DNA from 3 places in the Bacillus sp. KH172YL63 genome. Region 1 is predicted to be linked to each of the others. Evidence: riboswitches for the same ligand, from Rfam matches in the RefSeq annotation. Region 1 holds a riboswitch; each other region holds the start of a gene.
The links. A riboswitch is a leader RNA that binds a small molecule or an ion and turns the genes downstream of it on or off. The one in region 1 is predicted to bind thiamine pyrophosphate.
Positions count from the first base shown of each region.

Region 2: it holds a riboswitch for thiamine pyrophosphate, as region 1 does, so the genes downstream of both, KH172YL63_RS05295 (ABC transporter substrate-binding protein) here and thiT (energy-coupled thiamine transporter ThiT) in region 1, are expected to answer to the same signal.
Region 3: it holds a riboswitch for thiamine pyrophosphate, as region 1 does, so the genes downstream of both, tenA (thiaminase II) here and thiT (energy-coupled thiamine transporter ThiT) in region 1, are expected to answer to the same signal.

Region 1 covers NZ_AP022842.1:440,226-450,427, reverse strand. Annotated here, with positions in the region: gene KH172YL63_RS02295 (beta-propeller domain-containing protein) at 1-241, opposite strand, end outside; gene KH172YL63_RS02290 (threonine/serine exporter family protein) at 1,240-1,695, opposite strand; gene KH172YL63_RS02285 (threonine/serine exporter family protein) at 1,734-2,495, opposite strand; gene thiT (energy-coupled thiamine transporter ThiT) at 2,658-3,254, opposite strand; TPP riboswitch at 3,328-3,426, opposite strand; gene KH172YL63_RS02275 (hypothetical protein) at 3,495-3,794, opposite strand; gene KH172YL63_RS02270 (DL-endopeptidase inhibitor IseA family protein) at 3,915-5,066, opposite strand; gene KH172YL63_RS02265 (RNA polymerase sigma factor) at 5,047-5,646, opposite strand; gene KH172YL63_RS02260 (thioredoxin family protein) at 6,077-6,403, opposite strand; gene KH172YL63_RS02255 (histidine phosphatase family protein) at 6,428-6,970, opposite strand; gene KH172YL63_RS02250 (ZIP family metal transporter) at 7,049-7,861, opposite strand; gene KH172YL63_RS02245 (hypothetical protein) at 8,007-9,629, opposite strand; gene KH172YL63_RS02240 (ABC transporter ATP-binding protein) at 9,632-10,202, opposite strand, start outside.
Region 2 covers NZ_AP022842.1:1,055,768-1,065,969, reverse strand. Annotated here, with positions in the region: gene splB (spore photoproduct lyase) at 1-458, opposite strand, end outside; gene KH172YL63_RS05320 (transcriptional regulator SplA domain-containing protein) at 473-718, opposite strand; gene KH172YL63_RS05315 (TatD family hydrolase) at 874-1,653, opposite strand; gene KH172YL63_RS05310 (ABC transporter ATP-binding protein) at 1,646-2,383, opposite strand; gene KH172YL63_RS05305 (ABC transporter permease) at 2,385-3,146, opposite strand; gene KH172YL63_RS05300 (MTH1187 family thiamine-binding protein) at 3,143-3,436, opposite strand; gene KH172YL63_RS05295 (ABC transporter substrate-binding protein) at 3,450-4,436, opposite strand; TPP riboswitch at 4,589-4,698, opposite strand; gene KH172YL63_RS05290 (phosphotransferase enzyme family protein) at 4,767-5,657, opposite strand; gene KH172YL63_RS05285 (aldo/keto reductase) at 5,742-6,644, shown strand; gene KH172YL63_RS05280 (Fur-regulated basic protein FbpA) at 6,732-6,917, opposite strand; gene KH172YL63_RS05275 (cation diffusion facilitator family transporter) at 7,001-7,894, opposite strand; gene KH172YL63_RS05270 (heavy metal translocating P-type ATPase) at 7,905-10,013, opposite strand; gene KH172YL63_RS05265 (ArsR/SmtB family transcription factor) at 10,003-10,202, opposite strand, start outside.
Region 3 covers NZ_AP022842.1:2,004,361-2,014,562, forward strand. Annotated here, with positions in the region: gene KH172YL63_RS09940 (thiamine phosphate synthase) at 1-24, opposite strand, end outside; gene KH172YL63_RS09945 (energy-coupling factor transporter transmembrane component T family protein) at 14-817, opposite strand; gene KH172YL63_RS09950 (ABC transporter ATP-binding protein) at 814-2,241, opposite strand; gene KH172YL63_RS09955 (ECF transporter S component) at 2,256-2,876, opposite strand; gene tenA (thiaminase II) at 2,827-3,534, opposite strand; TPP riboswitch at 3,648-3,755, opposite strand; gene KH172YL63_RS09965 (response regulator transcription factor) at 3,874-4,473, opposite strand; gene KH172YL63_RS09970 (sensor histidine kinase) at 4,470-5,606, opposite strand; gene KH172YL63_RS09975 (hypothetical protein) at 5,711-5,908, opposite strand; gene KH172YL63_RS09980 (DUF6509 family protein) at 6,086-6,367, opposite strand; gene KH172YL63_RS09985 (hypothetical protein) at 6,519-6,824, shown strand; gene KH172YL63_RS09990 (phosphatidate cytidylyltransferase) at 7,169-8,083, opposite strand; gene KH172YL63_RS09995 (hypothetical protein) at 8,178-8,732, shown strand; gene KH172YL63_RS10000 (hypothetical protein) at 8,908-9,627, opposite strand; gene KH172YL63_RS10005 (branched-chain amino acid aminotransferase) at 9,879-10,202, opposite strand, start outside.

The sequences.
Region 1 (10,202 bases):
GCGTCAGGGAAACGTCGACCCTCCTGCCGTCTGAGTCTTCAACAAAGATGTTTTCCCGCGTGACGGTATTTTTGCTAAGAGCCTTCGAGAACCGCAATGTCCATGCGTCATTCTCCATCAAAAGAGACTCATCAGCGAACTTCCCATCCGTCTCTACTACAGGCCTCTGGCTGTACACAAACGTCCCTAGCGCTAAAAGCAGAACAACAGCTGCCATAATGAATAAGTACTTTTTCCTCATGGTATGACCCTCCTATACGTCTTATTAGGTCATTAGACGTTGTGAAGGGGGATTCGTTACATGGGGAGTTGTCCGGGTTTAAGGGAGGAATTGTGGTGGAAAGCTTTTTGAAAATAGGTTTTTGTTTTTATGTAGGGTTTAGCGAGGTATGTGAGAGGTGGCGGACTGATCAGAGAGTTAAGAACTGGCTGTCTCATTTGTGAGGTGGTTTTGACAAGTTATGAGCCGGAAGCTTGAGTTATATTGGTGTTACTTATATGTGATCTCTTTGTCGAGAAATCGTTGGCAATGAGGATTTTAACGGATATGCATATCAGAGTGTCTGCCTCTTTTAGTTTTATGGAGAAACGTCCGAATTCAGCTGTTTTTTTGATGAAAAATCGATTTCCTGCTCATATCCAACCAGAATCCACCTTATTGAAGACTTGTCGAACCCTTCAGACAGACCAAAACCGGCTCTCTCCCTCACTTATGAGCCGGTTTCCACTATTTATGATCCCCTTTCGAAAAATATGAGCCGGATTTTTAATTTATGAGCTTGAATTCTGATATATGAGCGTGATGCTCGATATATGATCTCTTTGTCGAAAAATCTCTGTGCGAGGCTAAACACTTATACGATATTCATATCCAAGTGTCTGCCGCTTTACTGGTAGTTTATTTTTATAGAAAACCGTCCAACTTTAGCTGTTCTTTTGATGAAAAATCGATTTCATGCTCATATCCAACCAGAATTCACCTTATTGAAGACCTGTCGAACCCTTCAGACAGACCAAAACCGGCTCTCTTCCCTCACTTATGAGCCGGTTTCCACTATTTATGAGCCGCTTTCGAAAAATATGAGCCGGATTTTTAATTTATGAGCTCGAATCCTGATATATGAGCGTGATGCTCAATATATGATCTCTTTGTCGAAAAATCGCTATCGCAACGACGAGCAGTACCACACCCCCATGCCAACCTCAAAAAAAGACCTCACACAAGCAAGGTCCGTCCCTCTATCTCATTCGCCGGGCGCTGGCGTTCAGTTTGGCGTTTCGGATGAGCTGGTTGATGACTTCGGAGAAGATGAGTCCGATGGCGATGGAGCCTGAGATCATGAAGGCTTTGGCCGCCAGGTTGATGGCAGCGTTGTAGTCGTTCTGAACAAAGTTTCGCATTGCATCATAAGCAAGCCCTCCCGGAACGAGGGGGATGATCCCGGCAACAGAGAAGATGATGACCGGGGTTTTGTACATCTTTGCAAACACCTGGCTGACCACGGCGACGACAAAGGAGGCAAGCAGCGTGGCAAGCACGGTGTCTGCTTCGTTCAGGATCATGATGATATAGATGATCCACCCAAGCATCCCGACAATTCCGCATTTGAAAAGGGATTGTTTCGGGGCATTGAAGATGATGCCGAATGCCGCTGCGGAAATGAAGCTTGTGATTAATTGTTCGATGATGAGCATCCCTTTTTCACCTCAAATCTTTCTTAACGTTTTTCACTCTACGTGAGCGTGAATACGACCGCGATGCCCGTGCCGATCGCAAAGGCGGTCAGGAAGGCTTCTGCCCCTTTTGATAAACCGGAGACGAGATGTCCGGCCATGAGGTCCCTGACCGCGTTCGTGATTAACAGTCCGGGTACAAGCGGCATGACGGATCCGATGATGATCTTATCCAATTCCTGTCCATATCCGAGCTGTACGAAACCGAAGGAAAGCATCCCGATGATGAAGGACGCCAGGAATTCTGCAAAGAACTTGATCGGTACGAAGCGGTGGAAATAGATCAGGCTTGTAAATCCGATGCCCCCAGTGATCAACGCCGGGATGAAATCCTTCCAGATCCCCTGGAACATGATGAGGAAGCAGCCGCTGGCGATCGATGCTGCCGCGACTTGAAGCAGGAGTGAATAAGACAGGTCGGATTCATCCAACTTTTCAAGGGCGTTGTACGCTTCTTCAATCGTAAGGTGGCCCAGGCTGATCTGCCGGGAGATGCTGTTGACGAGGGTCACCTTTTCAAGGTCCGTTGAACGCTCGTTGATTCGAATCAGCTTCGTTTTTGTCGGTTCAGACGTTTCAATCGAGAAGATGATCCCGGTCGGGGTCACGTAGCTATGGGATTCGGAGATACCATAGGAAGCGGCGATCCGCATCATCGTATCTTCCACCCGGTAAGTCTCGGCCCCGCTTTGCAGCATGATCTTCCCTGCGAGGAGGCTGACCTCCATAATGTCATATCTTCTTATCATTTTTGCTTCCATACGATCTCTCCACACGTACTATTTTTTGAATAGGTTTAGTTTATCGGAAAGAGAGTGTGTAAGCAATGAGGAACATCATGATTTAACGGAGATTTAATATGAGAGGCTGAATATGATCTCTCCTCAAAAAAAGACCGGCCCCAAAAGGACCGGTCCGGCATATTAAGAAGCTTTGCGGGTCATTTCCTGACGTGCTGTACGCACTTTGATCAGTCTCGGTGCGATATTGGTGATGATCACCAGTGTCAGTGCACAAAGGATCGCCGAGCCGAGCATCGTGATGCCGTTTACGACGAATGAGAAAAGTACCGGAGACATATCTTCCGGTGCATATTCGGCAAAAAAGATAAAGCCTGCGATGAAATGCCAGAAATACCTCGCCAGGCTGCCTAAAAACGTAGCAAGGATCACCCACAGAATCGCTTTGGATTTTCTGTTCTCTCCTAATGCCGATTGAATTCTACCGGAAAGGAGCCCGGCAAATCCGATGAAAGCGAAGGCGATGAAATACTCGATCACCATTTGGACAGGTGTCGCAATCCAGGCGTCTCCGAGGGCAATCTGCAGGATCCCCCAAACAAATCCTGCCAGGATACCGGCTGTCATGCCTCTTCGATAGGATAGTAGAAAGATCGGCACCATCGCGATTGAAATAGAGATGCTCGGTGACAGTTTAATAGAAGGAAGCAGATCAAGGATCACAGCGAAAGCCGCCATCAATGAAGCTTCCAGCAGTACGACAAGACGTAAATTTTTCATAAAAAAATCCCCCTGGAATATTGAACCGAAACCATAAAGGGGGAATGAAGATACAGCATGAATTAGACCATTCATTGCTTATTTTCCACATCCCTACGCTAGTCCTAACTAACAGGTTCAGAGGGTCAGAACAATGTGTTCACTCTCAGCTTTCGCTCCCCTTGTGGTTACGTTCATTAAGTTATTATTCATTTATTATACATGATTCGTGAAAGATTGAAAGAAAAATAGTTTGTATTTCTAAGGAGTCTCACTGAGGGGATCATGCATGATGATGACAGGCATTGATTTAGGAGTGACCATAAAGCCGTATACCCTGCCATCCCTGTCCTTATAGGCGACAGAGTAATCTTCGAACTGGGGTGAATATTCCACGTTTTGGTATTCGAGGTCAAGTTCTTGATATTTCAAGCTCACATACATACTGGCGGCGAATCTTGCTGTCAAATGCTGCACGCTCGAGATCCGGTTGGCGATGATGAAGATGATGATGGCCAAAGTGAGCAATAAGACTTTCTTCGCTCTTGATATCCTGATCAATCTACACTCCCCCTTCCTTAAGACTACTATACTCTTATTCCATCTATTATATGCCTATCCCCTCCCATGACAAAAGGGCTGCTTCAACTGCAGCCCCCATTTTCACTATTAAATATGCATCTATTGAATCGGCATGAACCTTACGCTCCAGTAGCCGTCTTCGTCCTTCACCATCTGAAAACCGCCTCCACCTTCCCTTCCGTTATCATATTTGATATATCCAGTTTTATCACTCGTTTGAATGAATTCTCCGCTGCCGATCCCCTTATAGGTTTGCAGAATATGTTCCTTTGTAGCCCGGTGTGATGCGGTCATATTCTCATCTTCTTCCTTTGACCACTGAACAAATTCACGTCGGTCTGTGTACAATTCATAAACAAGGTCCGGTCGTCCGTCCAATAATGCCTGCACATAAACCTTTGCAATACTGATCGGTGACAGTCCGTGAAGATGGACTTCGGTCGGGTCTTCTGCAAATGCCTGGTACGCTTCCTTTTCCTCCACCGTCAAAGAGAATCCGTCATTATCGCTTTTCTCGATTTCATTGTGTGAAAATGGCATCACCACGCTGAACTTCCATCCGTGATCAAATATCACCCTGAAGCTTTCGACGGTCACTCCATCCCTGTGCCCGGCATTGGGAATTTCATAGGTGACATCACCCATCGTGTCGGTTGTCTTCACTTTGACCGCTAACGTATTAGTCCACATATCATCGCTTTGATAGGCGACATCCGGCTGCGCCAGTTTCCCGTCGTGCACCACAAAGGGATGATCCTTGATCATTTGCCGGGCAGCGTCGACGGTAAAGCTTTCGGCCAGGTAGCTGATCACCTTTTCCTCTGAATCAAATGGCTCACTCATATATCGGTACGTTTCGCCTTTATACGTAAATGTTTCTCCACCCTCATCATTCAGGATGGAATCATAGCGGTTGAACGCCACTGCGATCAGTTTGTCGGCGAGCGATTCACTGAGTTCAGTTACTTCCTGGGGAGCCGGGTCTTGTTTCACAATGTCTACCTGCTGTTCTGCATTCTGCCCGTCTTTACCGAAATCAATCAGTTCAACTGTAAAAAGGATTCCCGCCATGATAAATGCTGCCGCCAGCAGATTCGGGATCCACCTGCCCCATTGTGGCCTGCTGATTTTCTGACCTTCCATTTCTTCGAATAATTTGGTTTTCAGCTCTTGCTTGAATGCTTTCCGCGGAGCAAGATCTGGTCTGTTTTTCAAAGACTGAAGAAATTTATCATTGGATTTTCCGCTCATGTTCCAGCACCGCCTCTCCAATGGAATGTCCCAGCTGCTTCTTCAACAATTTGATTGCCCGGTGATAATCCACCTTCACCTTCGATGGCTTGCATTCGAGGATGGCTGCGGTTTCTTTCACAGAGTATTCTCTTAAACCCCTGAGAATCACGACATTTCGATAATCGGGCTTTAATGTTAAAAGGGCCTGCTGCACCACTTCCCATTCTTCGTTCTTTTCCATTTCTTCATCAGGAATTCCCTCTTCACTCCTCCGCAGATTCAAGATGACGTCCGGCAGCAGTGAAATGAGTTTTCGCTTTCGATAGTGGTCAATGGCTGTACGCCTGGCAATGGAGATAATCCATGTTTTCGGCGAGGAATGATGATTGAAGCTGTGGTAGCTTTTGAACACCCGCATAAAGGTGTCCTGCGTGAGGTCTTCTGCTTCGGATTGATTGTTGGTGAAGTAGAGTAAATAATGATACACATCATTAAAATACGTTTCGTAAAGTTCTTCCAGCCCGGCATGATCTTCTTTCAATGGCCACCCCTCCTTTACTGTCCTTATTAGTCGTTTGATCGGATGGAATGGTTTCAAGTGTGGGGATAATTTTTACTTCGGGACCCGGCTTGTGGTGCTAATTCTCTTTTTACTTAATCATTTATCGATGAATTCCCCAATATTCCTTTTCATTAACAGTCTGAATAACAGAATAGAAGCACCTGATAATCCCCATATTCCCATCAGAATAAATAGAGCGGATCGATCATAAAATATCATTCCTAAAACGAACATGATAAAACAGATGAATATTCCACTCACGTGAAGCATACATTTCTTTTTCTCCATGGCGTATCTTCCCCTCCTTCAGTGTCCAGTGAACAGCACTCACCACAAAGAAAAAAGAGCCGTCCACTACCAGCTCCAAACTTTGTTCCCGGTGATTGTTCATTCAATCTGTTAAACGATCGTTTAGTCCGTTCAGGGTTGCTGTTGTCACGTTTTCAGTTCTTAAACAAACGTTTGTTTAATTTTCCATCATGCCGGTGAGGCGGCCGATTTGGCTGTTCAGTTCGTCTATAGGAACGAAGCGTGCCTTTCTGAACATTTCCTTCCCTTCAACAAATACGATGATCACGGGAACGGTGAAGACAGAGAATCTTCCTGCGATTTCCGGGATTTCATCTGCATCTGCCTGGATGGAAACGACCGATTGATGCGCTTCCAACACCCGCTCCACCTGGGGCAGGAGTCCGTAGCATACAGAGCAGTCCGGCCTTGATATGTATAATAAAACGATGGTTTCCTTCTCCAGTGTGGATTGGATGCTGTCTAATGAATGTACTCTTTCCATATATGCTGCCTCCTTTCTACGGAATCAACTGATTTTATCTTCATACATGTACACTTTTCCGTTGGCGGGCCTTCTGAAAGACGGACCTGTGAACCCCCGCTTCAGCAAAGCTTTCCTAATATACATCATGATGCCGCCGTGTCCCACAACGAGGACATCCTTCCCTTCCTCGATGAGCCGGTCGACGATGATGTTGATTCTTTTCTCCACTTCACGCCTGCTTTCAGGCTGCGAACGGTGGTTACACCACCAGGCGAGCCTTATCATCAAGAGATGGAGGAAGAGTGGCAGCTTCCGCTCTGAACGGAATAAAGGGGCAAGCCTGATTTCCCTTAATTCCTCCAAGTAGTGAATGTCGCCGCCATACACGGTTTCTGCAGTGGTTCGGGCCCTCTGTAAGTCACTTGAATAGCAGCTCCCCCAGTTGACACCTCCAAGATCCACTTCATTCTCTTCTACATCAGAGGCATCGTATTCTTCCACCCACTTCATCAGCTCTTCGCTGTTCACACGTGACGCCGGGTAACCCCTTGTTACTTTAAAATGACGAACGAGTCCTATTTTCATACATTCCCCTCCTCCCACCATTATACTATTTATTGGAAATGAAAAAAGCATCCGGCCGAAACCGCATGCTTTCTTGACTTATCCCAATGCGACGTCGAGGATCATCATGACGACGAAGCCGAGCATCAGGCCTAAGGTGGCAAGATCCGTACTTCCAGAAGATTGAGATTCGGGAATCAGTTCCTCTACCACGACGAATATCATTGCACCTGCCGCAAATGCCAGGGCGTATGGGAGAATCGGCTGCACCAACAGGACCGCAGCCGCGCCGATTACAGCGGCAATCGGTTCGACAATGGCCGAGAGCTGTCCGTAGTGAAAGGATTTCACCCTGGACATGCCGTCCCCCCGCAGCGGAATCGAAAGGGCGGCACCTTCCGGCATATTCTGAATGCCGATCCCGATCGTCAGACCGATCGCCCCTACCAGCGTTGCATCGCCGAGACCAAGGGAAGCAGCACCGAATGCCACCCCGATGGCAAGGCCTTCAGGTATATTATGAAGGGTGATGGCGAGAAACAATAATGTGGATTTCTTGAATTTAGTCGGAGGACCTTCCGCCTTTTCCGATTCGTTTCCGAGATGCAGATGGGGAACGACGAAATCCAATCCTCTGATAAATAATCCTCCAAGCAGGAAACCGATGGCAGGAGCGAGCCATGGAATCTGGCCGTTCTGCTCACTGAACTCGATCGAAGGAGCTAGCAGCGACCAAAACGATGCGGCGATCATCACGCCTGCCGCAAACCCCAGCATCATATTCAACGTATGCTTTTCAATTTTCGTAAAGAAAAACACAGTCGCTGCCCCGAGGGCCGTCAGCCCCCACGTCAGCATGCCTCCGAACAAAGCCTGTACAGCAGGATTTAATTCACTGAACCAATCCATCACTCTCTCCTCCCCTCTTCATATTTTGAATACTATCATTTTGCACGCAATGAACTTTCTTTGTCAAAGATAAGGCATAAGAAGATCTATCATTTATCCTTCCAAACCGGTAGCACTTTATACCACCGCAGCCCAAATGACGCAGCGCTCATGATTCCTTGATGACCGTTTTCCAAAGAACCAAGTTCGTGATCAACAGGAGGATGAGATAGACCGGGACACCGAAGGGAAGCTGAAGGGCTGCATAGTGCAGGCCGAAAAACACGCCGGCGATCAGGTAAAAGGGAAGCACCTTCCAGCTGTCGCTTTGCTGGATGCCTTCGAAGCTTTCGGAAAAAGGAAGCTTCCCCTTCATTAAACCGATGCATGCGACGGTGAAGATACACGCACTGATGAGCACGATGATGATCTCCGGGATGATGCGGAACCCGAATAGAAAGATAAATATGGTACTGATCAGGGCAAATAACGGAAGGAACAGCTTCACCAGGAATGCTTTCAATACGCCTTTATAAATGGAAGCCCTGCTTTTGACAGGTGCCACTTTATACACCCACGCGCCTTTGTATTTACCTGAATAGCCCAGCATCATCACCACGGTCGGGATGACGATGAAGCATGAATAGATCGATAAATACATCGGGGACGTCAGTAGATCCTCCCTTGACCGTCCCATCAGCCCGTTGAAGATGAAAATGAAGGGTATGATAATCGCGAATCCCAGGGATGGATACACCTTCAATTTGAACTCCCTTTCATTTTTCATCATGTCACCGGCAAACCGGTAAAATGCCCGCTCTTCGTTTGAGTGGGAAAAGACCTGCATCAGCCTGTCTCCGAACCGGAAGGAACGTTTCTTCTTTTTCCCGCTGTGGGAAGACAGCTTCTGAAGATTCTTCTCAAAAGCAGGCAATACTTTCACATACAGCATCAGGGCAGTGAACGGGACGATGACGGCGATGCATGAGAGGAGCAGGATCATCCCCTGCCCATTCCCGTTCAGCAGCCATTCAAATACGGCACCGAACCACATCGGAGGCAGAAACAAATTCCACCAGCTCGGTGTAAACGAAATAGACACATCAACAAATTCAAAGGAGCGGGCCACAACCTGATACCCGACCGCAAGCCCGATCGATAATCCAATCTGCACATAGTTGATGATGTCTTTCAGCTTTTCCCCGTCAAAGTACTGCAGGATGAAATAATAGAGCATGGCCGTCAACGCGACAATGAATATGTTCATCAAAATGATTTCCCCCAGGAAAATCAGGAAGAATGGAAATCCTTGATTGATCAAGGCCACCACCAGCGGAATCGCCGTCAGGGAGCCCGTCAGGAAAAAGAGATAAATGAATATATGAAGTGTTTTGGCGAGACTGATCGTTTTTCTTTCAACAGGCTTTGTATGTAGAATCGTATGGTCCCGGATATCAAGGAGCACGACCGAAAAATCGGAAATCATCGAGGTCATGACGATGAACATCAAAACGGCAAAGGTGATGCTCATTTGAAAGAGGTATTGATCCTCCATCAGAATGAACGGGATGACGAACAACCCAAACAGGGCATATACCCACAGGGATTTAATAAAGCGGTTTTCATCCTTCCCCTGCCTGCTTCCTTGCTGCTGAAAAATCGTCGGGACCCGCCTTTGGTCCATCGTCAGTTTCACCTGCAGGATCTTTCTCAGCAGACGGTAATCAACCCCCAATCTCGTAAACAACCAGCGAAACCAATCCAAGAACAGCAGTGTACGGAATTCCTTCATACTCACACCTCTTGCACGACAGAGACGATGTCTGCAGCCGTTTCCTTATGTTCATCGAACCCGGTTAATTGGTTGAAGATTTCTTCAAGGGACCCTTCCATATTCTGATTCTTTAACTCTTCAAAGCTTCCATCTGCCATGATCTGTCCGTTGTGCAGAAGAATGATACGGTTACTGATCTTTTCTACAACATCCATGATGTGGGAAGAATAGAAGATCGTCTTTCCCTGAGCGGCCAGCTGGGCCAGCAGTTCTTTAAAGATCATGACAGAATTGGCATCCAGTCCGTTGATCGGTTCATCGAGGAATAACACATCGGGATTATGTAATAAACTCGAAATGATCAGGACCTTCTGTTTCATCCCTTTTGAAAAGGATGCGATCCTTGAGTCATAGACTTGGGATAATCCAAATAACTCCATGAGCTTTCCGGCCTTCTCCCCCGCCTTCTCCTGCTCGAGCCCGTATAACTCGCCCATGAAGGTAAGGTATTCCTCTGCCGTCAGATTATCATATAAGTCTGCCATTTCAGGAACGTACCCGATTCTTTTTTTGTATGCTGCCGATCCGGAG
Region 2 (10,202 bases), 620 kb from region 1:
TGAGTAAGATGGTCCACTCCTACTATATCAGAAGTACAGGCTGCCTCAAAGCGTGTAAATTCAGGTGCACGCTCTGCGATGTATCGATCGGCCGATTCAAAGATTTCATCGACATTGACATAGGTCCGTATATACGGTTTGCTCCCCATCGTCGTTTGCAGGTAGCAATAATGACAGTGTCCCATGCAGCCGGTCGCAAATGGAATCGCATATTCCGCCGACGGTTTGGACGTATCGAATTTGAGCGTCTTCCTGACTCCTACGACCAATGTGGATTTGGCGATCCGGTATTTCTGGAAATGATTATCCCCTGGCAGATTCCGGACCTGGTTGTGTGAGGTTGTATATCTGATTTCCACATCCATGTTCTCAAATTTCTCTTTCAGCTGTTTTCCCAACGGATAATCCAATGCATTCGGTTCGAAATAGACCAGTTGAGGTACAAACGGTTTTACCATTCCTTCATCCCCTCCTAAAGGTCTCCAAAAGATTGGCTATATGCTTCTTCTGCCTCAGTCTCGGTTGGATAGACGGCGATCTCATCTGTTAACGGGTAATACGTCTCATAAAAAAATAATGCCAATTCATGAGGATTGCCGGGATCATGCACAACGGCTGCCTCCTGTACATTTGCCACACTCTGCGTGTGGGGATTGCGATAAATGACATATACAACATCGCCGGCCTGATAAGACATACTTTGACTGTTCAGTTCCATGATTTTCACCTTTTCCTTCGGTTGATTATTATCATTTTCTGTCAATGGTGACAGAAATATGATGGAAAAAGATGTTTATACTTGAACGGCGTCAAAAAATCCGAACGATTATCATTCCACTAAAGGAACCATCACCGTTCGGATCTACACTAACCCTAAATTCTGTAAAATTTTCTCGTATTCTTGATTAACTGTCCATACACCTCTGCTTCTTTCATACCCTTCAATTCGGCTATCTTCTCGATGGTCCGGTGCATCATGCCTGGATGTGTCATCCTTTCGAGAAAAACATCGCCAAACCTCCATGGACCGTCCGTTTCCACCATCAGCCCTGTGATTGGATAGATTTTGACAAGGTCCTGAATTTCCGGTTCATAGAGAATATCCGGGGTGACTGATATGAAATAACCATTTTCAATCATTCTTGCCACTGTGTCTGAGTCCCCTTTGAACCAGTGAAAATGGGCATCACGGACATGATGCTTCTCCAAGAGATCACATATGATTGGTGCATGATCATAGATCCCGTGGAGGATGATCGGCTTATCAAGCTTTTTCCCGGTGATGATCAAGCGCTCTAACAGCTCAATATACGGCGTGAGGGGCAACGATGGATTTTCTTTCATTTTATAATAGGGTAATCCCACTTCCCCGATCGCAACCAGCTCCTGGTGGTGACATTCAATGAAACGGAGAAGTTCGTCTGCATCTTTCTCAGATGGCAGCTCTTGCTCCGGATGAAAACCGGCTGCCGGCTTGACCCGGTTGTCACGTTTCGCAAATGCCAGATTCCGTTTTGAGGAATCGAGATGAAAAGAAACTGAAATCAGCGCTTCTACCGAATAAAGATCGAGTTCCTGAAGGATTTTCATCCGTTCGATTTCGTCATAAAAATCCAGATGGATATGGGCATCGATAAGGGAGTGATTACACATAATGGGACAGCTCCCGGAATATATCTGCCTTCCATCTCAAAAATTCTTCCGTGAGAAGGATGTCTTCGCTGCGAGGGCGGGGGAATGGCACCTTGAATGCCTTCTGAACCCTTGCCGGCCTGGTCGATAAAACGATGATCCGGTCGGACAGGAATAATGCCTCGTCGATATTATGGGTAACAAACAGGACTGAGCTTTTATCTTCCTCCCACAAGGATAGAAGCCACTTCTGCATATCGAGGCGCGTGAACTCGTCGAGTGCAGAGAAGGGTTCATCGAGGCATAGGAAAGGCTGTGGACTGACGAGGGCACGGATAAATGCAACCCGCTGCTTCATCCCACCTGACAGGTCGGCCGGATAAGCATCCTCATATCCAGTCAGCCCGGCCCTTTCAATCATGCCAATCGCCTTTTCACGGTCCCTTTTCCCGTGAAGCTCCTGACCGAGCATCACGTTTTCAAGCACCGTTCTCCATGGAAGGAGGGACGGACTTTGGGGCATATAGCTGATTGCCCCCCGCTTTCCATTGATCGACGCGCCGTCAAGTACGATGTCCCCTTCATCCGGAGTGAATAACCCGCCGATCACGTGAAATAACGTACTTTTACCGCTTCCTGAAGGACCGAGGATCGACACAAACTCCCCTTCCTTCACAGTGATTGAAAGGTCTTCCAATATCCGCTCACCGTCAAAGGATTTAGACATATGCTGAATCGATAGTGTGGTCAAATTACTCTTCCTCCTTTCGGTTCCACTTGATCAAGACTCTTTCCAGCCAGACGATGATCGAAAAGAATACAAGACTGAGAACCATGATCATGAAGATAGCGACAAACACCCGGTCGGTCCTGAAAGAAGAAGATGCCAGGGTCATATATACCCCGATCCCTTTTTGGGCACCAAGCCATTCAGAAATGACAGCCCCCATCACACTGTAGGTAGCCGAGATTTTCAAGCCTGAGAAAATGGACGGGAGGGCATGGGGCCATTCCACTTTCCTGAAGATTTGCCCCTTCGTCGCCCCTGACATCTTCATATAGAGGATGTATTCAGCATTTGTCTGTCTGAACCCATCCAATGCCGATACTGCTACCGGAAAGAAACAGATCAGGGTGATGACGATGATTTTTGGCAGCAAACCAAATCCGAACCAAATGACCAGGAGTGGCGCAAGGACAATGATCGGTATATTTTGAGAAAGGATCATCAGTGGATAGAGGGCCTCCCTTACTTTCGGAAGGAGATGGAGGGCTACTGCCGCTCCGATTCCGAATGAACATCCGATCACAAATCCAACGACCGTCAGAAGCGTGGTGGAGGTAAGGTGACCGGTAAATTCCCCCCAAGAGGAAATCCCCTCACTCCAAATATCTGATGGTGCTGGCATCAACCACGTTGGCACCTTGAATATCCCTATACTGACTTCCCAGATGATGAATAAAAGGATGAGGACCAAGAAGGGTCTCCATCCTTTTGAAATCCACTGCCTCATCCTCTGTACTTCTCCGTCAATTGATTCATTTCAATGCCGTCCGGCTGATAAAGCACCTTGATTTGAGAAATGACATTTTTGCTCCCAAGCTCGACCATCCGTTCATTCATTTCTTCGATCACTTTGAATAATTCACTGAGATCGCCTTCCATCGTCGTTTCCAACGGATGGACTTCATAACGGACACCTGACTTTTCAATGATGGCAATCGCCTCATCTACATACGGGATGACATCTTCCCCGTTTTTTGTCTTCGGGATGATTTGTATACTTACGAGTGAGTTCCCCATTACCGTTCACCTCTTATTTTGGTAAAAATTCGTTTGTGAATGCCTGCTTGCTGTCAAGCTTCTTATCTAACAGATCATTTTCATACATCCAGTCAGCATAGCCTTCCCACACTTCAAGCTTCTGTTCTCCCCATCTTTTTGCATCATCTTTGTATTTCGGGGCTAACCATTCCTGGCTTTTCAAGACTAATTCTTCATCTAAATCTGGCGCTGAGGAAAGCAGGATCTCCCCTGCCTCTTTCGGATGATCGATGGAGAATTGATATCCTTTTGATGTTGCGGCCAAAAACGCCTTTACTGTTTCCGGGTCCGAGTCGATCATTTTTTCATTCGTTGTCAGTACTGGCGTGTAGTAATCCAGCTTGTCCGAGTAGTCCTTCACATACAGCATGTTCAATTCTTCACCGCGAAGCTCTGCTTCAATCCCTGTCCATCCATAATAAATCCAGGCAAAATCCACATCACGTTTGACGGCTGTAAAGAAATCGGTGTCTCCCATATTGATGAAATTCACTTTTTCTACATCTGCACCTTCCTGCTTCATGATGGAAGTCATCACGGCTTTTTCAACAGGGGAACCCCATCCTCCATAGCTTTTCCCTTCGAAATCTTCAGGCTTTGCAATCCCCTTATCCTTTGGCGAAGCAAATCCTGATGTATTGTGCTGGATGACGGCAGCGATGGATACAAGGGGAACATCCTGAACCCTTGCCTGTGTCACACTTTCCTGATACCCAACGCCAAATTCAGCCTTACCGGAAGCGACAAGCTGATCGGCACCTGCTTCTCCTGGTAAGATAATGTCCACATCAAGGCCCTCGTCTTTAAAATAGCCCTTCTCTTTGGCTACATACAGCCCCGTGTGATTTGTATTCGGAGTCCAGTCCAGTACGACCGAGACTTTTTTCAACTCTTCCTTTTTTTCATCCGCAGTATCCCCACCGCCGCCGCAGGCAGTCAGCAGAAACACGGAACTGATGATCATTAACCATTTCTTCATGATGATTCCTCCTTGAATACTCAATGATAACGTAGCCTTAAAATAAATGAAGGCGGAACAATGGCAAGGAAACCCCAGCAGCAGGGCTGGAACGACAAAAATGCGCCCCAAGCAGCAGCTTTAGGACGCATCATTAAACAAATGTATGTATCGTTTAAGAGAATGTTGTTTCCTACGCTGGTATCAGCCAGTTCAGGTTCAAAGGGTCAGTATCTGCTGGATACAATCTCAACCGGCCTTACCGGTTCCCCTACACTTAGTATATGAAATTACACGTTATCTTCATCCCTACTTTGCCATAGAAAAGGTGGTTATTCAAGTATTACCTATTCATTTTATTGAAATGACCCCTGTACCGAGAAAATCTTCCACTATCGTTGTGAGAACTGAGCCAAGTGAAAAGCAGCCCCTGTCATAATAAAATAATGTGTACTGCAAGAGAAAAGTAAGGATCACGTATGGCAGCAGCCTCCTTTCCTCCGGTGTCAGAGCAGCACCGGCCCCCTCATACCCCTTCAAAAACGCAGCGACGGATCCTGATGAAGCCGGCACATTTCCCTCCTTCAGCCTGCCTGCCAGGAAATAGCCGATGTCGGCTATACGGGGAGCCTTTCTCACCCGTTCAAAATCAATAAGGCCGGTAACCCGTCCACCTTTCATCAAGATATTGCCCTTATTCAGGTCACTGTGTACAAGCTGACAGGGTAATTCACTATATCGTCCCATCTTTCCCTTTAATTCCAGAAGCACTTCCCTTGCCCATTTCCCAATCGGGGGGTGGCCACATTCATCCACCCATTGACGGGTATGTCTTTCAATTTCCCACCGGCTGACGATGCTCTGGCCGGGATACTTGTCCAAGTGCACATGTAAGGCTGACAAGTGTGCCCCTATGGCTGTCAGGGAAGAAAGTGTTGGTTCCTTCAACGGTTCCCCTTCGAGTGCTTCGTATAACAAGTAAGATTTTTCCCCAACCCTCAGTGCCGGCTGGCAGGCCCGGGTCAACAGGGGCGATTCAACAGCGATCCCCTTCCCGTTCAGATAGGCGGCCAGCTCAAGCTCATCCGAAGGTCCCCAGGGATGTGTGTTCCCTCTTCTTTTTAAATAAAATACCTTTCCCCCACTCTTCACCCTCCACACTTTTGGTGCGACCTGGGAGGCTACTATCAATTGGGGACCAAGTTCCCAACTCCGTAAAATATCCTGGATGGACGCTATCATTTTCCTTTCCTTTCAGAACGTAGTAATATACGTTTAGTATGACTTGAAAGAATATCTACATACCATTTGAAAAGGGGTTTAGAAATGCAACGAGTACAAATGTCTGAGGACTTATCATTTTCAAGGATCATCCATGGTTTGTGGAGACTTGCAGACTGGAAGCAATCGAAGGAAGATACACTTTCCTTGATTCAGCACAATATTGAAAGCGGCATCACTACATTCGACCATGCAGATATTTATGGATCTTATACGTGCGAAGCCCTCTTCGGTGACGCACTTTCACTACAGCCTTCATTACGTGAGAAAATGGAGATTGTCACAAAATGCGGCATCGTGCTTCCTTCTGGCAATCGTCCTGAACATAAGACACATCATTATAATACAAGCAAAAAGCATATTATCAGGTCGGTGGAACACTCTCTTCACAATCTAAACACCGACTATATCGACCTCTTACTCATACACCGCCCCGATCCGTTCATGAACGGGGAAGAAGTGGCAGAGGCCTTCACGCAGCTGAAAGAAGAAGGAAAGGTACGACACTTCGGTGTGTCCAATTTCAAACAGCACCAGTGGAACATGCTTCAATCGTATCTTCCTTTCCCACTGATCACCAACCAGATTGAATTGTCTGCTTATCATCTGGAAAACTTCGAAGACGGCACCTTGGATCACTGCCAGGAGAAACGGGTCGCACCGATGGCCTGGTCACCGCTGGCAGGAGGGGCGATCTTTAAAGGGGAAGACGAGAAAGCGCTGCGCCTTCAAGGGACATTAAAGAAAGTCCAGGAAGAAACGGGTGCCGAGGGAATCGATCAGGTGTTATATGCCTGGCTCCTGAATCATCCTGCGAACATCATGCCGATTGTCGGATCCGGCAAAAAAGCACGTATCCAGCGTGCAATCGACTCTCAACACATCACCTTGAACCATGATCAATGGTTTGAGATCCTCCAGTCATCCATGGGGCATGATGTACCGTGATGAATGTTAGATTCACTTGTTTCCCTAAAGAGCGGTAAGAACCATAAAAAAAGACGAGCCTTTTCATTTAAAAGGTCCGTCTTTTTTCTATTGAGCCATTTCTCCGCCAATATAGTATTCCAGGTAAACATCCTGCAAATCGTCCATTGATAATTCATACAGTTGTTTCCCGAAAGATTTATATACACCGATTCTTAATAGTTGTTGAATATAAAAGTCTTTTTTAAATTCAGGTGTCTTTTTCTGTTGAAGTGTTGTTTCCTGATGGTACATGACAATCCCTCCAGTTGAGGGTATACCCCAATTCTTGAAGGGAGTAAACATGATTGTTGAAAATTTTTCTATACGGTGAGCGTTTACGTACAAACGTGATGGTGACCTTCTGTGACACCCTTTCCTTCGACTTGGATCGTTGTATGTTGGATATCATACTCTTCTTCCAGGAAGTGGGACAATTCCACAAGGATGCGGTCCCTGTCCACCTCTTCCCCTACTACGACATGACAGCTCAATGCCGTGAAATCCGAAGTGATGCACCAGACATGGAGATCATGCACTTCCAGTACGCCCCCGAGTTGAGATAAATCTGACTTCACCTTTTCAGTATCGATGTGTTCAGGGGAACCTTCCATCAGGATATGGATGGAATCTTTCGTTACCCTCCATCCGGAAATGATGATGAGGACGGCTACAATGACTGATGCAATCGGATCTGCCAGGTTCCAGCTGAAGAAATAGATCAACAGACCCGCTATGATGGCACCGACAGAACCGAGCATGTCTCCGAGAACGTGGAGGAAGGCACTCCTGACATTGAGGTTATGTTCTGTGTCACCCCTCATCAGGATCCATGCCACGATGATATTCACGACCAGACCGATAACGGCGATGATCATCATCGTTGGAGAAACCGTCGGCGTATCGATGAAACGATGATACGCCTCCCAAAAGATATAAAGAGAGACCAGCAGCAAGGTGATGCCGTTTAGGAATGCGGCTACAATTTCAAATCGCTTGTAACCATACGTCTTCCCTTTATCAGTCGCCTTCTCCCCGATATAAAATGCTGCAAGGCTCAGGCCAAGTGCCGCAGCATCGCTGAGCATATGCCCGGCATCTGAAAGAAGGGCTAAGCTGTTTGTGACGATGCCCCCGATCACCTCAACGATCATAAAGGTGAAGATAAATACAAAGCTGATGAATAACGCTTTCTTATTCTGGTTATGTCCATGGTTGTGATCGTGACCCATTGGGTATCCCTCACTTTCTATCTTTGATTCTCAATAATCTCAGCCCGTTTAAAGTGACGAGCAGCGTTGCGCCCATATCGGCAAAGATGGCAATCCACAACGTCAGCCACCCGGGGATGACCAGTAATAGGGCAAGAAGTTTGATGCCGATGGCAAATGTGATATTTTGCTTGATAATCGCAAGCGTCTTTCTGCTTAAGCCGATAATATAAGGTAATTTCTTTAAATCATCATTCATCAGTGCGATGTCTGCCGTTTCCAGGGCTGTGTCTGTACCGGCTCCCCCCATCGCAATCCCGACAGTAGACGCGGCAAGGGCTGGGGCATCATTGATTCCGTCCCCGACCATGGCCACTTTCCCGTACGTCTGCATATATCGTTTAACAAATTCAAGTTTTTGTTCAGGTAGGAGTCCCGCCTTGATATCTTTGACTCCGATTTGTTTGCCGATCGATGATGCCGTATGTTCATGGTCACCTGTCAACATGACGGTTTGTTCGACACCCATCCGGTGAAGTTCACCTATAATAGATGCACTCGTTTCCCTTACTTCATCTGCCACTGCGACCATGGCAAGAGGTCTGCCTTCTGTACCAAATACGATGACAGTCTTTCCTTCATCCTGAAGCTTTTTCATATCAACAGAAGAAGGATTCAAAGAATCATCAGAACCAAGGAAATACCTCTCACCATCAATCACACCACTGATTCCTTTACCCGTATGGGATTGGAACTCAAACACTTCACATTCCTTATAGTTCAGCCCCATTTCATCGGCTTTTTTCAAAAAGGCATGGGCAAGCGGATGCTGTGAATGGTATTCGAGGGCAGCCATCTTCGTCAACAATTCCCTCTCTTCCATTTCACCTGCAGTCACCACATCAGTTATGACAGGTTCACCCTTTGTCAGCGTCCCCGTCTTATCAAAGGCAATCGCCTTCAAACGCCCCAATTCCTCTAAATACACCCCGCCTTTGATCAGGATGCCGTTTTTCGCGGCATTTCCGATGGCCGTCACGATGGCCACCGGGGTGGAAATGACCAGCGCACATGGACATCCGACGACTAGGACAGACAGCCCCTGATATACCCACACCGACCACTCCCCGCCAAATAATAGCGGCGGGATGATTGCGACAAGAAACGCGATGATCATGATCACAGGCGTATAGTATTTCGCGAATACATCGATGAATGCCTGGGAAGGTGCCTTTTCACCCTGTGCTTCCTCTACTAAATGAATGATTTTGGCAAGAGTGGTATCTTCAATGCGCTTTGTCACCAGCACTTTTACATATCCTTCTTCATTCAGCGTCCCTGCAAACACTTCATCTCCCTTGCCCTTTCTCACCGGGACAGACTCACCGGTAATCGCAGCCTGGTTGATGTAGGATGCCCCTTCGATAATGTCTCCGTCCATGGCGATCTTTTGGCCCGGTTTGACGATCATGATGTCCCCGACCTCGATATCTTCTGCATCAATCTTCACTTCTGTGCCGTTTCGGAGGATCAGCGCCTGTTGAGGTGCGATATCCATGAGCGACCGGATCGATTCCCTTGCCTTATCCATGGAGTAGGCTTCGAGCACTTCACTGATTGCAAAGAGGATCACGACGACTGCACCTTCCCCCCATTCTCCAATGATTGCTGCACCAATGATCGCAATGGTCATCAGGGTCCTCATATCGAACTCTAATTTAAAGAGGTTCTTCAACCCTGTTTCAAATAATCGATATCCCCCTATGACGATGGCAATGCCGAATGACAGATTTGCTAACAGCTGGCTATTTGCCGCTTCGGTCAAGGGGATCGCATATGCAATCAAAATGAACATGATGGAAATGAATACATGTTTATATCTTTTTAAAAATGGTTCCTTTTCTTCCTGGATCTTTCTCATTCCGTCTTCGGTCAGGCGAAGCCCTTCAAAGGCCCCTGCTTTTTCAACCGCTTCCTTTGACGTATCCCCGTAAACGGTGATCTTGGCTGCGCCGAAGTTCACCTTGGCATCCATAACGCCAGGGAGATGCTGGACGTTCTTTTCAAACTTGGCCGCACAGCCTGCACACGTAAATCCTTCCACTCTATATGTTTGTTTTTCTGCAGGTTTACCGGTCACGTTCCTCTACCTCCATTTGATGCGTCACAGCGATTTCTATTAACTGTTTCACGTGATGATCATCCAAAGAATAATACACCAGCTTGCCTTTTTTCCGGAATTTTGCCAAGCCCAGCTTTTTTAATAAACGCAAATGATGGGACGCCGTTGCTGTTGATGAACCTACGATATTCGCCACATCACACACGC
Region 3 (10,202 bases), 1.6 Mb from region 1:
ATGACCCTTTGGTTTAAGACCCATGGCGCACATCTCCTATTCCGAAGATTGGCAGATATGTAGATGCATAGTAACTGGTAATGATGAGTAAAATGACGCACCCAATAAAATATCCGTCACGCAGTGAGTAACCCGTCTTATAGTAATATGTCCGGCGTTCGTCACCATGAAATCCTTTCGTTTCCATCGCGACTGCAATTCGGTGGGCTCGGCGAATGCTCTGGGCCAATAATGGAATGGAATACATGTTCAACTTCAGCAGAAAGCTTTTCCATCCTTTCTGATCCCTGACGCCCCTCACTTTCATTGCCTGTCGGATCGTGACATATTCTTCAATCATGATCGGAAGCAGCCTAAGTCCTGCCAGAAAACTATAAGCATACTTCGGTTTCAGGCCCAGTTGCTGCATAAGTGAGTAAATCAGCAACACCGGCCTTGTCGTCAATGCGAAAAGGAGCCCGAGTGTGGCAAAAACAAATGCCCTAAGACCGATATGGATTCCCCGGTAGAAGCTTTCCTCCGTAATATGGATCAGTCCCCATTCAACCCATGTGGTCTCTCCCTTTCCGAATAAAATCATCGAGGAAGCGGTAGAAGCGAATACGAGAAAAAAGGGAAGCGTCAATATGCAGATGATTTTACTTGAATAACCTGAAAACAATACAAGCAGGGCATAAAAGAACAACGTCAAGTAGAATAACCAGTTGAAATAGTGAACAAAAAGCATGAATAGAAATAATCCGATCATGATCATGAGCTTGAAGCTTGGATTGATCTGATGGAACCATGTTTCTTTATAGTCGAATTGAATATTCATAGTGCTTTGCCCCCAATAGAAAGCTTGCAACAGTCGGCCACCAGCTGTCCCTGTTCAACTGTCCAAACCCTTGTAGCGAATTGGGAACGGATCTTGTCGTCATGGGTGACCATCATAATAGTGGTTCCCTCTTGTTGGAATTCCTGGAGCATTTCAAGCAGTGCAAAGGTATTCACGGAATCCTGCCCAAAAGTCGGTTCATCCAATAATAAGATGTCCCTGTTTCCGACGATGGAAGCCGCAACACTCAAACGCCGCTTCTGGCCCATAGATAGATGATAGGGATGGTGATCCTTGAAGTCTTGCAGATTGAATCTTTCCAGTAATGCATTCACCCTTCTTTTCACCACATGGGAAGGAGTATCTCTGAGACGATAACTGTAGGCTGCTTCTTCATAAACAGTCTGGGCAACAAACTGAAACTCAGGATTTTGAAATACAAAGGAGCACCCATCCGGCGGTTTCTTGCTCGAGATCTGTTTGCCATGCAGTTCATACGTCCCTGAAGTCGGGATGAACTGCATAAGGCTGTGAAGCAAGGTGGACTTACCGGCACCGTTCCTGCCAGTGATGACGATCCATTCACCTCGGTGGATGTCTGCTCTCGGAATGTGTATTTTCATTTCCTTCTGGATGTAACCTCTGAAGTTCTCTAACCTCATGATTTTTTCAAGAGATGCGCTCACCGTTTTTGGCGGCGAGGTTGAGAGATATTCCTCCCATGCTTGTGGATACCAGACACCGATGGTTTTCAGGACGTGTTTAAACGTTTTGAATATGGTTTCCTTTCTCCCATCTGCCATGATGTTGCCGTCTCCATCAAATAGAATGAGCCGGTCAATGATCTCCAACACGTGATCAAGCTTATGCTCAATGATGACGAGGGTCCGGTCCCGGGAGTTCTCTTTCACGGTCTCCCACACTTCCTTCGTACTGTCATCATCCAACAGGGCGGTAGGTTCATCGAGAAATAACGTATCGGGACGGAGGGCGAGAGTTGACGCAATCGCTAGCTTTTGTTTCATCCCCCCCGACAGGGTTGAGATTTTCGTATGGGGATCTTGAAGCTCTAATCCCACCATATTTAACATTTCCTGAATTCTCTGAGGCATTTCAACTTTTGGAACCCGGAGATTTTCAAGCACAAAGGCAATTTCCTCATCTACATAAGGCATGCAAAATTGCGCGTCTGGATCTTGAAACACATAACCGCTGCTATCAGCGGTTTTAATGGTCTCGGCTTTCATCGGCACTTCGATAGACTTTGGGATCACCCCGGCCAAGACGTTGAGCAGGGTGGATTTCCCGCACCCGGATGGCCCTAACAACAATACTTTTTCCCCTTTTTCAATAGTCAGGCTGAGATCTTTAAACAGAAGTCGTTCAGATCCGGGAAATTTAAGCCGCAGTTTTTCAATATGCATGAGGCATCACTCCTTTATAAATCGAGTGCATCATACTCCTCCTGATCGACCCGGCGCACCAAACTTGTGACGCCTGTTTTTTCAAGGGCTCTGACGAGGAAATGGGAGCCTATACCTGCTATTAGGATTGCTCCTATGATTCTTGCAGTAATGAATAAGAGTAAATTCCAGAGAACAAGGTCCCCCATATACCCTTTCGCATAATCCATGAAGATCGACCCGATGGCGGAGCTGACCGCGGCGGTGCAGATGACCAGGATGTCATAGCGTTTATATCGTGTGGCAAGGAATACAAGTTCAGCCATCAGCCCTTGTATGATTCCGAACAGCAGGACCTCAAGTCCCCATTCAGAGCCCATCAGGAATTCTCCTGAAGATGCGGCGATTTCCGCCAACAGTGCCACCCCTGGCTTGCGGATAATCAAGAATGCGACCATAGCCGCCATGAACCACATGCCATAAATCAATTGATCCGCGTGTATACCGAAAGGCTTCAGCATGTTATAGAGGGGACCCCATACTTTGTAAATGACCCCAAAAAGAATCGAAATCACAACCGTTACCAATATATCCGTCAATTTCAACTTAGACACGGCCGGCACCTTCCTTCCGGTTGAAAGCAAGGGTATGTTCATACGGCCATCTTTCAAGTGTATAAGCCATTTCCCAGAACTGCAGTTCATAAATACTGCTTAAGATAAAGTTTTCTTTCATTCTATCTTTATCTGAGGCTGACATCGTTTCCGCCAACGTGTCCAGACGCTCGATCTGCTCTTCCACCAGCTCCCGGAACCACTCTCCACCATAGGCGGCAATCCATTCCTGATAAATCGGTTCCTCCGGGGTACACGATTTCAAGTGCTCGCCAACCTCATAATACAGCCAATAGCAGGGAAGTATGGCGGCAAGGATATCTGCAAGCCCGCCGTATTGAGCGGATCGGTACATATGTGACGTATATGCATAAGCAGTCGGGGCAGGCTTGAACTGTTGCTTTTCTTCTTCTGTGATGCCCAACCTTTTCGAGAAATTCGCATGAAGTGAAAGCTCTGCTTCATTTGTCCCGACAGCGTGTGCTGCCATCCTCGATGTCGTATGTAAATCGGTTGCTTTCGATGCGCCTAACGCTTGTACCTTGGAAAAATGGGAAAGATAATAAGCATCCTGGAGCACATAATACTTAAAGTTTTCCAACGGAAGCGTTCCGTCGCCGATCCCTTTTACAAAGGGATGGTTGAAGCTCGCCTCCCAAATGTCAGTGACTGCATTTCTTAATTCAGCTGTAAATGTCATGATTCTCTCCTTTTCCAGACGACCCGAACTAGGCACAAAAAAGCCACTTTCCATGATGCATGCAGCATACAGAAAGTGGCTTGAGATCTCTTTGATCATACATGATGATACGTGACCGTCAAACACCACTTCCCTACGCTGGTCTCAACCAGATCAGGTTCAAAGGGTCTCAAAGTCATACTTTAATCTCAGCCTTCAACAAGGCACCCCTAGTGGATCGTCTTATGAAATTTGTATTCGATGTAATCGTACCATGATTCTATTTCTTGTCAACTAAAAAAAGAATTTCTTTTCGTTCAAGAGGGACGGACCTCTTATTCAAAGGTCCGTCCCTCCAGGCTATTTAAACCATCCTTTTTCTTTTGAGTGGGTGATGGCTTCTATGCGGTTTTTGACTTCCAGTTTGTCAAGGATGGCAGAGATATAGTTACGGACGGTCCCTGTTTTCAGGGAAAGCTCATCGGCGATTTCCCGCGTGTTTTTTCCGTGGGACACGAGTTCAAGAACCTCCTTTTCCCGGTCGGTCAGCGGATTTTCTTCACTGTACACATCATCGATCAATTCAGGTGCATAGATCCGCTTTCCGTCCATGACCAGCCGGATCGAGTCTGCCAACTCTTCGCTCGGGCTGTCCTTCAATAAATATCCTTTGACCCCGCCTTTTAACGCGCGCTGGAAATAACCTGACCGGGCAAATGTCGTGAGGATAATCACTTTGCATTCTTCCCCTTTTAATTCCTCTGCTGCTTCCAGTCCGGTTTTCTTAGGCATCTCGATATCCATAATGCAAATGTCAGGTTTGAGTTCATGGACGAGTGAAACGGCCTCCTCCCCGTTCGCCGCTTTACCGACCACTTCCATATCGTCCTCCAAACTGAGCAATGATCCCAGAGCACCGAGCAGCATTCTCTGATCCTCTGCTATAACGATTCTTATCATGCCATTCCCTCCCTATCTACCTGCTTGATTACTTTAGGCACCTTCATGATCAATGTCGTCCCGTGTTCTGAAAGTATTTCCAAGCTTCCATTCACAAATTCAAGCCTTTCTCTCATCCCGATCAAGCCACTGCCCTTCGATTCTGTATAATCCCCGGAGATCCCCCGTCCGTCATCCTCCACCGTGATGATCATTTCCTTATCAGAATCTTTAATATCAAGACGGCACACAGATGCGCTGCTATGCTTGACCACATTCGTCACGGCTTCCTTTAAGCACATACTCAATATATTTTCCATAAACAAAGAGGTCTGTGGCAAAGCCGCCGGTTCTGCCATTTTGAATTGAATGTCGGCCGCTTTTAATAATTGCTTGATGCGGACGATTTCGTCTTTCAGCCTGACGCCCCTCATCTGGGAAACCATTGTCCTGACTTCGCTCAGGGCTGTCCTTGCCGTCTGCTGGACATCCCTAAGCTCACTTCTTGCCTGTTCAGGATCTTTGTAGACCAGCTTTCTTGCAAGATCACTTTTCAGTCCTATGAGTGACAGCTTTTGACCGAGTGTATCGTGCAGGTCCCTGGCGATTCTATGCCGCTCTTCCTGTTTAACCAGGTCAGAAATCCGTTTATTCGCATCCTCCAGCTGATCCTCAAGCAGCACTTGCTTGTTCCTGTTGTAAATATTGAAAGGCAGGAGGATGACGCTGATCCAAATGATCAGAATGAATGGAAACTGAGATAAAAATAACTCATCCTGCAGCACAAAGTTGTAGTTGATCGAGGCTGTCGTTAGGACGAGGTGGATGATGTACAGTGTCAAGAATGCTACCCGGTTCTTTATATTCCCGTTGTAATAGGCGATATAAAAAGCAAAATAGATGAAATTGAACTGAATCGTCATCGTGATCGATATCGCGATCAAAATCGATGTCCATAAATATACCGGCCAATCCCTCGATATAAAAGCAAACCGTAATGAAATAAAGAAAAGAATCGTTAAGGTGATTCCCACTGCGATTTCAATCGTCGAGGATGATTGAAAGATAAAATAAAATGGCAGGATAGAGATGATACTCCATATGTAAGGAGATATACCTGAGGCCCGCTGAGTGGTGATAAGCTTTCTTGGCAATTGCACGTTAAACCCTCATTTTTTAATCATATTTCATGCTGGTCTCCTGTATGATCCCATTCATGATTGGATGTCCATAAGTGCCCGACTCAGTAAAGAGCGGGTCAGTATTTCCTGGATTTAAGGGATTTTTGTTTCTGCATAACCTCATAGGATTTATGAATGATATCCGTCAGCACGTCACCTTTATACACACGGCCGATTTTTGTATTCTGCTGATAGTATTCGACGATTTCATCCAATTTCTCTGAGGTTTCTTTATCTACCCTTACATTCAACTGCATTCTTCCTTGATCTGACAAGGTTTTTCACCCTCTTTCGTCATTATGATATCAATTGCTAGCACTTTGATATCATAAGTATAACAGATGCTATCAACATGTTACATGGTGATTTTTTATCATATGGGTGTAGGTTTCCTCATAGAGAAAAAAACACCCTCCACCATCCGATGGAAAACGGAGATGAAGGGTGCCTTATTACCTGATGTGTTCCTTGCAGTAAGAGAGAAGAAGATTTTCTTCCTCTTCCTCTAATTCAAAATCAAGGAATTCTTCAGTATTTCGTTCAATGATGGTTGATTGAACAAGTCTTTCTCCGCTTTCGTCACGGACAAAAATAGCCTTTATGTAAATACCCTGTTCTGAATAGAGTTCATCGTCTTCCGGAACTTCGATGTCGAAAATAACTTCATAACGATCCCCGCTCAGGATACCGGTTGGGTCTTTAAGCTCTTCTACTTGATGATGCGTGATATTCATTCATTTAACTTCCTTTCAGTGAAAAACATGATTCTTGCTTCTACCCATTATACACTTATGATCAATCATTTAGAAATAATAGACTTGAATGGGCATCTGCCTTCAATTTCGTTATAATACAACTGAAGCCCGATCAATAAGGAGAGAGTGTATGAATTCAAAAGAAATGCAAGAGAAAATCATCCAAAACTATCAAAAAGACGAACATATGATGATCCTCGTGTTTGCACAATGGTGCGTCAACCATGATCTAGATCCTGAAGCCCTGTATCGTAAAGCTTATCCTGAACAAAGTGACAACCCGGCGCTGCAGCAGGGAATCGACCTGACCGTCCCGAAAGAAGAATCAGAAGATATCCCCGACAGCACCCTCCTCGGCGTTCTATCTTTATTCGGTAATGACGACCTGGCGTTTGTGGTGACTGAAGAAATCAATAAGCGTCCTACAACCCGCTGATGATGATCGGCGATGGTAATTCCGAAGGCGGAAGATGAGCGATTGCTCTTTTTCCGCTGAAGGAGCTTAATGACGCCTGCTTTTTTGCTGAAATTACCGCTTTGCACTTCAATTATCTTCAGAACTGGCTCCATTCCGTTGGGAAATCCCGCCTGAAGTTGATGGCTGATAGCGATATTATCGACTTTGCCCTGTATTTTATCGAGTTTTCAAATATATTTTCGACTTCTGCCCATATATTATCAACTTTCCGATTATTTTATCGACTTCTTTGCTTATATTATCAACTTACATATATTAGGATCCTCCGACCCGCCCTTCTCAAATTCAATAAACGCTTCCCCTCACATAAAATCAAAATAATATCGAATGATGTGGAAGAAAATCGGTGACGTATAGGCGAGGCTGTCCACCCGGTTAAGATAGCTTTCTTTAAGTGAAGTGAATTTTTCTTGATCACCAATCAGCAGGTCCCGCTTCAGCACAGATATCGTCAAGCTTCCGATAAATCCGCTGATGGCAATGATCAATCCGGACAGGATGCCGAATGTCTGATCAAGTGGTGTCAGTACTGGATAAAGGATATAGGATACCACCGTTGTACATATTACCGCAGCGAGAAACCCTTCCCACGTGATGACCGGGTTTGCAGTAGGCACCACCTTGCGCTTTCCTAAATAGATGGAGACCACATACTGAACGATGTCGCTCACTTGGGTCAAGACGACAAGAAAAAGGACAAGATTCCCGCCATAAACAGGGGTTGCGACCTGATAGTAAGCAAGGTGGCTCAATCCGAATACCATCAGCATCAATCCCCATTGAGTCGAACTGACCGAGCGGAGAAACCCAAGGGTCCCTTTCCCCAACAGGCGTGGCAGGGGCAGCAGCAGGAAGACATATACAGGGATGAAAACGATGAACATCCCATACCATCCAATATATATCCACCAAAATTGAATCGGGATGGAAAGGTATGCCCACAGAAAAATCCTCCGGTCCGCCTTCCTTGTTTTCATCATGGAGAAATACTCCTTAAGTGAAAAGAAGCATAGCATCATCAAAGACAGCATGCTGATCACTGGATTAAACAGTGTAGCAAGACAAAAGATCGCAAACATCCCCCACCATGTTTTGAGCCGCAGGGATATCCTCGAGAAATCTTTCTCCCCTTGCTTTTTTTGAATGATCAAAAATAACACATTCACTGCGACCATCAGAATGAAAATGGTCAATAAAGTCCAAATGGCCGTCTCCATTTTCTTCCCCCTTGATTTGTTTGTATTCAGCTGATGGAATTACTGTATAATTAAGCATATGGGAATTTCTACTACTTTTAAAGGGGGAATGAGGGTGGAAGAAAAATATATTTATATTTTATTAACGGATACAGGTACACTCTTCACCAAATCGATCAAAAAATATACAAAAGCCCCTTACAATCATGCTTCGATTTCCTTTGACCCAGACTTGAGTGAACTGTACAGCTTTGGACGGAAGCACCCGGATAACCCGATAAATGGCGGCTTTGTCAAAGAGGATATCTTTCAAGGGACATACAGCAAATACCCCCATACGACATGTGTGATTTACAGATTACATGTAACGGAGCGGGAAATCGCGAAAATGAAAAGAATCTTAAATGTCTTCAAGCGGAGCAGGCATAAATTTCTATACAACCTCCTTGGTGTCTTCGGCGTTTCCCTTAATGAACCAGTGGAATTCAGCAATTCTTATTTTTGTTCGCAATTTGTAGCGGAAGTTCTCCAAAGATCCGGAGTGAGACTGTGGGATAAGCTGCCTGCCCTGGTCACCCCTGAAGATTTCAGATCCCACCCGGACCTTCATCATATATACGAGGGGAAACTATTCGAGTATGGTCCGATTAAGCAGAAGAGAGCAAAATAAAGCCAACCCTAATGTTCTAAAGGATTGGTTTAAGAAGAAAAACCTTACATTATACCCTGATTAGCGTCAGGAATAACAGTGTAGATAACACAATTTTAACAGCAAAAACCCAGATAAGATGGCTCTGGGTTTTTACAATTTCCAACATGGTATTCCCGTAATAGTAGAACAAGAGCTATTCCGAAAGATTTGTCAGTTCAAAGAATTCAGGTTCTGGTTTCATGATTTTCGTTCCTTTTTTTGATTGAAAATAAATTTCTTTATCATTTCCATAATAAACATTTATTTCAATATTCCCGAAATCTATGACACTGGTTTTCTCTCTAGTAGGTACCATCTCATAATCCCTGTCGATTGCCTTATTTATTAGTTGTTTGATGCCCTCGACCTTAGTTCTATCATCTATCACAAAGCAATCTTCCTGATTTAAGCTTTCATGAATACAAATGTTGTTTGGTACCTCTTCAATCCAGGAAGTGGATTGATTAATAGGAGTCCGATCAAATATGACCTCGGTTTTATCATCTAATTGATTATAAGTTGCTGAAATCCATAACTCCCCGTCAAAACCTTCTTTACTCCAATGTGAATCAAATCCAGACGCATCATTTTCTGCATCGATATCATCCAACGCTGACTTGGCACGTTCCATTTTCCAGCCAAGGGATGGAAGTTTACTCATATAAAAGTCGTAAATATCCTCCCAATGATTTCCCTTTATGACATAGTAATGGCCAGCTGGTTTTAAATTCTCAAATAAAGGAATGTCTTTGTGCTGCTCTGGGATGATCGACATGTTCTCATGAGTGTCATCAGTGAGTTTATGAAGAGCAAACCAACTTATTGCAATCAATAATGTGATCCCTACAGACAAAAATAAACTTTTTTTCCTCACATCATCACCCCTTGATCACGCTTCATTAAACTGACCGGAAATGGATTCACCATTATCACTTTTCCTTTCTGGAGCTCATTATGGCAAGAAAAGGGCGCGGATCGACAAGTCATCTAATGTACGAAAACATTATTATCACAACAAATAAAGCAGGTCTAATTCCTCTGCGGAATAGCCTGCTATTGTTCATGTTATTTGTCATTTACGTTGTCAAAACGGGACCTCTAAACTATACTCGCACGGAGTTATTTTTATGCTTCTTCCACTGTCTGAAGAAGCTTGAATAGAAAATCAAAGATCAGTTCATAAACGGCGTGCATGCTCAGTCCTTCATTGAATCCGGGGTGGTCATTCAGTGTGAAATTCAAGTCCCATAAGCCGTCTTCGCCGTTGAATAACAGGTCATACGAACTTTCATCCTGAAGTGTATCCTCGAGGAACAGTTCAATTTCTTTCCGGTGTTTCTTTTGAAGTTTCAACCCGAGCATGGCGTCATACGTGCCGAATACATCGTCCACTTCGATTGACACCGCATCGGCCCCAATCACTGTAAACCAAACCGACTCAAGGAATAC